Regions from separate parts of the Bacillus seohaeanensis genome, predicted to be linked through region 3. Evidence: riboswitches for the same ligand, from Rfam matches in the RefSeq annotation. Region 3 holds a riboswitch; each other region holds the start of a gene.

Region 1 (3,266 bases), 1.1 Mb from region 3:
TTACTCAGCTGGAGATGGACCCTATTATTCTATGTTCCTGTTGGTATTCTCGTTTTGATATTGGCCCCAAAGCTCCTCCAAAAAGGTATGAGAAAAATGGGGCGTATTGATTACGCAGGCGCTATTTCCGTTACAGCAGCATTGATACTGATTGTTTACGGCATCGTAACCGCAGAACAACATGGTTGGCAAACGCTTTTTACTATATTACCTTTAGCTATTGGATCCGTTTTGTTCATCATCTTTATCCTTATTCAAGTTTTTAGAAATGAACCACTCGTGCCGCTTAGCATCTTTAAGACCACAAACTTGGCAGCGGGTAATGTTTCGCTTATCTTGTTATCAGCATCTTGGTTTCCGCTTATTTATTTCCTTATTCTATATCTACAACAGGTATTGGAATATGAACCTTTCATGGCTGCAATGGGCATGTTACCGGCACCGGTGCTGATGGCCATTTTCATGATTTTACTCGCTGAAAAACTAATGGCGAAAATGGGTATGAAGGTTACTATGTTCATTGGATTTATTATACTTGGCTTTTCGGCACTCTTGTTTGCCGGGAATACTGTTGATGGAAATTATTGGAGTGATGTGTTTATTGCTCTATTACTGGCCGCTCTCGGCAATGCCCTTGCCTATCTACCTGCAACCACGGCAGCTGTATCGGAGGCTAAATCAGAAGAGTCTGGTCTTGCATCTGGTTTATATAACACGACGTATCAAGTTGGATCGGCTGTTGGTTTGGCGATCATGGTTTCCGTTGCAGCAGCAACTGCCACTAGTATATCAGGGGAGCCGATAGTTGCTCTAAACGAGGGATATCAACAAGCATTCTTCTGGTGTGGTATAGTGGCTTTTGTAGGTGCTATAGTGGCGTTATTATTTGTCCGTACACCGAGGCAAAGAGAAACGAATGGTTAAATGAATTAATTTAAGTAATAGTCTATTGTGTAAATCAATACCCAAGAAAAATATGCTGGAGATTATTATAGTACTATCTAAAAATAGGTAAAGACAATTTTACAACTATAATATTTTGCAAAACAGGCAGAAATTTCAGTTTTTCTGCCTGTTTTAATTCTTAAAATTAAGTAGGATTTTCCATCTGATTTGTAAATGATTTCACTTAAACTCCCTCAGATAGATTCGATTTACTCGTAAATGCTTGCTTATTTGCAGGGTTTTAAGCTGCTTGTAAGAACAATAACGGATGAATGGAATGAGCATTGATAACTAATGCTATTGGATGCAAGAGTTGAAGATCAATAAGTGAATCTGCAGCTCGTTTTCTTATTGTACTAATGTAAGCAGAAAAATTGAATAAGAAACAATAGGAGTGAAGAATAGTAGTGTGGATACTTATCTTGGGACCGAGAACCTGAAGTATTATTTTGGCAAAAAATAATAGTATTCATTCTTTGATTTTTAATGTATATTTATTTTAGATTATGATGAACGAAAAAATTGAGTTATCGTTCCTCATTTGAAAAGGGCAAATCTACCGAAAGATAGAGACGCAAAGTCACAGATCTAAGGTGTCTTAACTAGGATGGCTGGGCTACCAAATGAAGAATGGAGAAAAGCCTCAAGTTTAATAGAGTTAATTCAAGATTCTTCCTTTACAAAAAATGTTTTGGAGGGATATTTTTTATGTCAAAAAAGTATATTTCATGTAACAAAAACGTCCGCAATGTTCTTGTTACAAGTGTTGTTGCTGCGGTTTTCACTTTTTCTTTAGGAACTGGACAGGCTTTTGCGAATAATGATGAGACACAAACAGATTCTCAAATAGAAGAAACAGTTCCACAAGACCAAACAAAAGATACAACAACTGATTCAACAGTTCAGCCATCAAATCAAGAAGGTGAAACAATCGATTCAATAACCGAAGATGGAGAAACTGAAAGTACAGATGAAGAGGTTACAGAAGAACAACCAACAGAAGAATTAATGGAAGAAGAGACGGAAGAAAATTCGGAAATGGAAGAGGATACGCCTTCACTTCTACCTGGTGACTTCTTTTACTTCGCGAAAAAACTAATGGAAAATGTTCAGCTTGCTTTAACATTCGATGAAGTAAAAGAGGCTGAATTGTTTATTTCTTTTGCTGAAGAAAGGATTAAAGAAGCAGAAGCGTTACTTGCTCAAGGTGAGGAAGAGTTGGCAAACGAAGTGCTTCAACAGGCTATTGAACAACAAGAATTAGCATTAGCAAAGTACGAAGAGTCTTCTTCCGAGACGGATCCTGCTACTGAAGAATCAACAGAAGTAGTTAGTGGTGATATTGCACAAGAACAGACCCCAGCTGATACAATCCGTGCTGAATTTGAGGAAAAATTTGCTGCAAACATTCTTGCTTTACAAGCAGCTCTCGAAAAGGTTGAGAATCCTACGGCGAAAGAAGCTCTTCAAAAAAATATTGTCAAAGCACAAGAAAAGTTTGAAGAGAAGGTTAATAAAAAGTTAGCCAAACTAGAAAAGAAAGAGCAAAAGGCTGATAAGAAACGTGCTGAACTCGAAGCAAAATTAGCATCTGGTAAAATGGATGAAGAAGAATACAACGAAGAACTGACGGAACTTGACAAAGAGTTAGCAGAAGAAAAAACAGAAGTCGTTAAAGAAATCAATGAGGAAGCTGATGAAGCTGTAGAAGATGTTCTTGAAAAAGTAAACGATAAAGATAAAAACGAAGGCAAGAAAGAAAATGAGTCTGTAAAGAAACAAGAAGAAGCACGTAAACAGGCTGAAGAAAAACAGCATGAGGCTGCAATGAAACAAGAGGAAGCACGTGAAAAGGCTGAAGAAAAACAGCGTGAGGCTGCAATGAAACAAGAGGAAGCACGTAAAAAAGCTGAAGAAAAACAGCGCGAAGAGTCGCAACAACGTGCTGAAAAAGAACGTGAAAAAGTGAAGAAGCAAGAAGAGAAAGCAAAGGAACAAGCCAAGAAAGCCGAAGAAAAACAGCGTGAAGAATCCAAACAACGTGCTGAAAAAGAGCGTAAAGCTAAAGAGAAAAATAAAGACGAAGAGTAACATCGAGAAAGAGTAGGGAGTCAGAACCTACTCTTTTTGTTTTGTCTAAATTGAAGAATTATTTGTTCGATTATCTTCCTTTTTTCCTATAATTGAAAAATAAATTCGGATAATAAATTGTTTATTACTAACACTCTCTTTAAGAATACAATTTATAAATCCTTTCCATACCAAAAATACACACATCTGTTTATTCCCTAAGCAAAAAGGAAAACCTTAGAACAAAAGGG
Region 2 (3,266 bases), on a different contig from region 3:
GATAAGTTATTCTTTTGTGGGTAATTTTCTATTGGGACATCTATATAGCTTTAAACTCTTATCCTCCCAATCCTGTTCGTTCTGAATATGCTAAGCGCACCTGATTAAGGTGATTCTATTCTCCGTGCATTAATAATATAACGCTCCTCTGTACTAGATAAATAGTCAAATGGATAGCAAGTGGACAATGTTAGAACTTCATCAGGGGAAGTGGATTGTAAAACGGACATATTTGTTTCATGAACAATAAATGTTTCAAAAATTTCATAGATAAATATGCCATCCTTCATCTCTATTATAAGTTTATCTCCCTCTTGCAACTCCCCGATGTGCTTAAAAACGGTATCACGATGACCTGCTAAAAAGATTCGATCCCTTTGGTTGGGAAGTTTTGTAGAGGAATAATGACCAATTCCTTTTTCAAGCTCTTCTTCATCCGTACCTTCTATGATCGGAAGTTCTTTATTAAGGGCAGGGATATCAAGAATTCCAACAACATCCCCTTTTGAAAAAGAATATATAACCTCAGAATTATTTCTTTTTTTTTTAGATGTTCATCTGTAAGCTTCTCTTTTGCTTCACTCAATGCCTGTGCTTCCTGTTGTTTTTGCGAAATGATGTGATAAATGGAATAGGTAATTAACATTAATCCTATAATGAATAATGTCAAACTGGTTATTTTCAATATGCTACTTCTCAAAAATTTTTCTCCTTTATCAATAAAGATTATATGACTAGGAAATCCCCATTCTTTTGGGAGGTTTACTAGTCGTATTTTTTGTAACGTATCATACTAATTTTTCTTATTATACATTATAAAGAACAATATATTTTATATAAAAAACGAAATTATCTGAAAGAATGAGGATTTTGAAGATATAGAACAGAAAGTGTTCATTATAATGAAAAAATGAAGGAATTTGCCATTTTTTAAATAACAGTGGCTACTTTATACTAGAATCAATTGTTCTTTTAAAAGAACAATTGATTCTGTAGTATTATTTTAGCTTGCGAAAGGATAATAATTAAAGGCTGCTTTCGTAAAATTTGCTGCTTTTTAACTCCAAACCAAGTTTAACCCACTGAATTGATTGGAGCGGAGGGCATTTGACTCTTGCGGGAAAAGAGGGAAGTGAGAATCCCACAGAGGAAACGTATGTCTAGCTCGCTGTAAAAAAGATAAAATTCTCAAAAGGAAAAGGGTGCCTTGGGGGAATTTTTCCTGTTTTCTTCACGAGCTGAGAAAGTCGCCTCCGGTTTCTAAGAGTCTTTTATTTCTCCCCGAGCGTAGCAGAAATTAACGGGAAGAATTTATATAAGTAAAAACAATAATCTATGAGAAAAGAGCCTAATTTAATGACCTTCAGCATATATTTTTCATCACTACTAACCTTTTCTAATAAATTTATATCAGGGAAAGAGGTATTGAAATGTATAAAAAAACATGCGATCGCTGTACCCGTCCATCCTATAGTAGTGCAGAACTAGGAGAGTGGATTTGCCCCTCATGTGGACTTGACTTAACCAGTGCACCTTTGTATAACTCCTCTACGATAAATCCAAAGAGAATTATTCCTCTAAGTAAAAAGTTGGAAGCATATCAAAGACAGGCAGAAAAGAGACTGTATTAACCCTTCGACAATATTATGTCATTACCTTAATTAATAATAAAAATATACGTAAATTAAAACCTAAATTGTCAAAATATAAAGAAAAATTTTCCGGAAAAAATTTCAGAATAGACAAAAATCAACATATAAAAAAATAGCTAGATAGTATAATAAGGATGGGACTAAAGAGATAATGTCAGATAAAGGCAAACCTGTTGAAAAGTAGGGACGCAAAGTCACGGGTCTAAGGTTTAGACATGCTTCAAAAGGATGAGCTTGTGTAAACTATGACGGCTGGATTGCCTGAAATACGAAGCGTATTTTAGGAGGAATGGGATTTGGGGAAGAAAGAATTAGATGTAGAATGGATCCAACTAATTAAGGAGGCAATGAAAGTCGGAATAAAACAGGGAGAAATTAGAGAGTTTTTACAAATGAACACCTCGGTAAAAGCTCTAAAACCAAACAGAGAAAATTAAAAAGTCTTGCTTCCTAGCAAGACTTTTATTTTTGACCTTGACGCCATTTATTAAATTCAATGAACTCACGAAATTGATCTTTTGAAATGCCTGAATCCATTGCTTCTTCCACAATCTTCATCCATTCATAATCCATCTGCTCTTCTTTAATTTCATCATGTAAAAGGGAGTCAACTGTAACTCCGAGGGCAGCAGAAATTTTTTCAAGGAACTGAATGGAAGGATTCTGTTGAAGACTTCGTTCAATTGAGCTTAAATACGACTTAGCTACTCCAGCTTTATCAGCAAGCTCCGTCATGGACATTTTCTTTTCTTGTCTTAACCTTTTTACTCGCTCGCCAATCATGACTGTCACGCACCTTAGAATTAATTTTATACTAGTATACCACATTCTCTAAGGTTGTTCCATATAATGAACGTCCTGTTCTTGTTATATGTTTTTTGCTTCCGAACTAGACTTTGATGAGGCGGGAATTTGTGGTTTGGATTTCATTTTACTTTTAAATTCTTGCATGAGTTCTTCCCCTGCATAGCCCTTTTGCATTAAGTTAGCGAGTAAGAGTTCTGCATACTCATTTCGTTGTTTTCTTAGCTTTCCTTCAAACAAAATACTCATTTTATCATCCATTAACTTAATGCACCGAATAGATGTTAAGAATGCGGCTGGATCATTTGCTTGGTGAGAAATAACAACTTGTATTTCTAAATCGCCTTTTTCCTGTTGAGCTTCCCGGAAGTAATCATAGTATTCTTTTGAAACATATGTCTCAATTAACCATGTTCTTTTATCGTCTTCTTTGTTAATAATTAAACCGTCCACGATATTAATGTCCTTCAGTACCTCTTTTTCGACAACTTGGAGAGTGATAACTTTGAATGTTTTCATGAACGAACATCTCCTACCATTAGTTTCACTTTTACCAAAATTATACCATAGAGAGAAACGGATACATAATGGTGTAATTTCACTATTCTTCTTCATTGGAAAAAACTTTAAAAAAGTTTAATTTTATATTCCCTCATTAAGATTTGTTTTAAAAAGTGAAAATTCGCCTAGATGAATTTTGAGAATTCGAGAGGAAATAGCAGTGAAAATACAATTTCCTTCATTTTACAGGATAAAGGAATGCTTGTAAGATGGGGTCAGACAGGAAAGGAGGGCAGATGCTCAGTGATT
Region 3 (3,266 bases):
AGAAATAGTTAGTAGGGTAAATGAAGAGAGATTAAATAAACTATTAAGTAATAGACATATTTTAAACCTAGTAGGAGGAAATGATAATGAATTTATTACAGAAAACAAGAACAATTAATGCAATGCTGCAAAAGGCAGCAGGTAAGCCGGTGAATTTCAAAGAAATGTCAGAAACATTAAGCAAAGTAATTGAAGCGAACGTATTCGTTGTAAGTAGACGAGGCAAATTACTTGGATATGCAATTAATCAACAAATTGAAAATGAGCGTATGAAACAGATGCTTGAAGATCGTCAATTCCCTGAAGAATATACACAAAACCTTTTTAATATTCAAGAAACATCACCTAACTTGGATGTAGACAGTGAATACACAGCTTTTCCTGTTGAAAATAAAGAATTATTTAACAAAGGGTTAACTACGATTGTTCCAATTATCGGTGGAGGAGAACGTTTAGGTACACTAATTCTTGCACGTCTACAAGAAAGATTTGAAGACGATGATTTAATTCTTGGTGAGTATGGTGCAACAGTTGTAGGTATGGAAATCCTTCGTGAAAAAGCAGAAGAAATTGAAGTAGAGGCGCGTAGTAAAGCGGTAGTACAAATGGCGATTAGCTCCCTTTCTTACAGTGAATTGGAAGCAATTGAACATATTTTTGAAGAGTTGAATGGCAATGAAGGGTTGCTTGTAGCTTCCAAAATAGCTGACCGTGTAGGAATCACTAGATCTGTTATCGTAAATGCATTACGTAAATTAGAAAGTGCAGGGGTTATCGAATCTCGCTCATTAGGAATGAAAGGTACTTATATTAAAGTATTAAATAACAAATTCCTAGTTGAATTAGATAAACTAAGAACGAACTAAAATTAAAGCTGCAGGTAATTCGTGCGATTAGTGTTAAATGTAAATCTCATAGATAGAACAGTTGATGTTAGGAAAGAATACAATGACTTCTTAAAAAATGACTAATATTTATGGTAAAACAAAGCCGATTCTCCTATAATGGAAGAATCGGTTTTTGTCGTTTTATAGCGTATTTAGGAAAAGTGATATATAAATAATTGTCGAAAACCGTAATAAAAATAGTTATAAAGATAGCAAAATGAGGAAAAAGACCCAAATTAAATTGCTGTTTAGGCCTTGTCATATTGAGTTCAAATAGTAAAATGTATATATAGCTTTTTACGACGCTTTTCGACAATAGATAAGGGCAAACTCATTCGAAAGAAGAGGACGCAAAGCTACGGGCCTATCAAGTGTACTACTTTACGGCAGCCGGGTTACCAACAATATAGTCTAATATGTAGAATGTATGTTAGGTTACTGCTGGTAAAACGGTCTCGATGTAGGGGTCGCTTTTTTTTTGAGTGGAAATTGGTAAAACAAACCTGTAGAGCAATGAAATGTATGTTGTTAAAATAAGATTGTAACAATTATGTAATATTGTCGTATTTTTAACTGTAAAGACAACTGAAGCAATAGGTCTAAGGTTATGGTTTTTGCAAATTTTTCTCTTTTTTCGACAAAAAATTACTATTTTCTCCATAGACACACCAAGAAATTCACTTTAAAATGAAACCTGGCTTAAAATTAATGTCAAAATTGAAATATTAATGTCAAAATTATGGATAGAGGTGTCAATAATGAATTTATTTTCCAATACTATTTCTACATTGGAAAAAGGACTAGATTATTCCTCCCTTAATCAAAAGGTGATATCTCAAAATATAGCTAATGTTGATACACCTCACTACAAAGCAAAACAAGTAAGCTTTCAGTCAATGTTTCAACAATCACTTCATCAGCTAGATGCTAACCGTACTGATCCAAGACATATAAGCTTTAAACAACAGGGAACACACCCGGCTGTAACGGTAAAAAGTAATTATCAATATAATCATAACGGCAATGGAGTAGATCTTGATAAGGAAATGTCAGAGCTTGCAACAAATCAAATTTACTTTAATGCTTTGTCAGATCGGATTAATGGTAAATTCCAGTCATTGCAGTCTGTCATTAGAGGAGGGAAATAACAATGTCGATCTTTCATAGCATGAATAATACTGCATCTGCTTTAACGTCTCAGCGTTTGAGAATGGATGTTATCTCCTCTAATATGGCGAATGTTGATACAACAAGGGGAAAATACGTTGATGGCGTGTGGGAACCGTATCGCAGAAAGTCTGTTGTCTTTCAGCCGAAAGAAGGACAGTTTTCAACATTTCTTAACCAAGCAATGAATACGAAAAATAATCAACAAATTGGAAATGGTGTTAAAGTAACAGAAATTCAAGAGGATACGGAAACACCCTTTAAAATGGTCTATGATCCGGAGCATCCGGACGCAAATGAAGATGGGTACGTACAGTACCCGAATGTTGACCCATTACGGGAAATGGTAGACCTTATTTCTGCAACGAGGTCATACGAAGCAAACGTAACTGTTTTTAATGCAAATAAAGCAATGCTAATGAAGTCACTTGAAATTGGTAAATAAGGAGGGAAATAACTATCATGGCTATTCATAATATATCTTCTGCCTTAACCTCTCCGGTAAGTCCGTTGAATACAAAAAATAATATGAAACCTGCTGAAACCCAGCAAAGCTTTGCAGATTTTTTGAAAAAGTCAATTGATCAAGTAAATAGCTCACAAATTCAATCTGATAGATTAACAGAAAAACTTGCTAGAGGAGAAGACGTAGACTTGCACCAAGTAATGATTGCTTCTCAAAAATCAAGTATCATGTTACAGACTACGATGGAAGTTCGAAATAAAGTAGTCGAAGCGTACCAAGAAATAATGAGAATGCCTATGTAATTTTATAGCTGAAAGAACTGGCTGTATTAACCGGGGGATTGTAATGAACGAAACGATAAAAAAATATCAAACACAAATGAAGACGTTTTGGTCTAGCAGATCAAAAAAACAAAAAGTAATAATGGGGATATCTGTTCTTGCGGTGATCATTGCGGTCACTGCTGCTAGTTTTTTTGCTACTAGAACCACTCTAGTTCCGTTGTATAGCAATCTATCTCCTTCAGAAACCGGAACAATTAAAGAGAATCTTGATGGTAGAGGGATACAATCAGAAATAACCGACGGTGGTAGCACTATAAATGTTCCGAAAGAACAGGTAGATACGTTAAAAGTAGAATTGGCTGCAGAAGGCATTCCGAAGTCAGGTAGCATCGACTACTCATTTTTTAGTGAGAATGCTGGTTTTGGGATGACGGACAATGAATTTAATGTATTAAAACTTGA

Evidence for each region. A riboswitch is a leader RNA that binds a small molecule or an ion and turns the genes downstream of it on or off. The one in region 3 is predicted to bind cyclic di-GMP.
Region 1: linked by a shared signal. The riboswitch ahead of ACFSUL_RS13820 (DUF5667 domain-containing protein) and the one ahead of flgB (flagellar basal body rod protein FlgB) in region 3 are both predicted to bind cyclic di-GMP.
Region 2: linked by a shared signal. The riboswitch ahead of ACFSUL_RS20990 (anti-repressor SinI family protein) and the one ahead of flgB (flagellar basal body rod protein FlgB) in region 3 are both predicted to bind cyclic di-GMP.

What each region holds. Positions count from the first base shown of each region.
Region 1 is NZ_JBHUMF010000031.1:101,656-104,921, forward strand. It holds gene ACFSUL_RS13815 (MFS transporter) at 1-924, shown strand, start outside; cyclic di-GMP riboswitch class I at 1,485-1,569, shown strand; gene ACFSUL_RS13820 (DUF5667 domain-containing protein) at 1,654-3,036, shown strand.
Region 2 is NZ_JBHUMF010000035.1:130,811-134,076, reverse strand. It holds gene ACFSUL_RS20995 (class D sortase) at 105-521, opposite strand; cyclic di-GMP riboswitch class I at 1,806-1,917, shown strand; gene ACFSUL_RS20990 (anti-repressor SinI family protein) at 1,949-2,089, shown strand; gene ACFSUL_RS20985 (helix-turn-helix domain-containing protein) at 2,115-2,435, opposite strand; gene ACFSUL_RS20980 (YwpF-like family protein) at 2,520-2,975, opposite strand; gene ACFSUL_RS20975 (single-stranded DNA-binding protein) at 3,261-3,266, shown strand, end outside.
Region 3 is NZ_JBHUMF010000031.1:1,188,107-1,191,372, reverse strand. It holds gene codY (GTP-sensing pleiotropic transcriptional regulator CodY) at 87-866, shown strand; cyclic di-GMP riboswitch class I at 1,202-1,290, shown strand; gene flgB (flagellar basal body rod protein FlgB) at 1,646-2,035, shown strand; gene flgC (flagellar basal body rod protein FlgC) at 2,038-2,499, shown strand; gene fliE (flagellar hook-basal body complex protein FliE) at 2,517-2,822, shown strand; gene fliF (flagellar basal-body MS-ring/collar protein FliF) at 2,866-3,266, shown strand, end outside.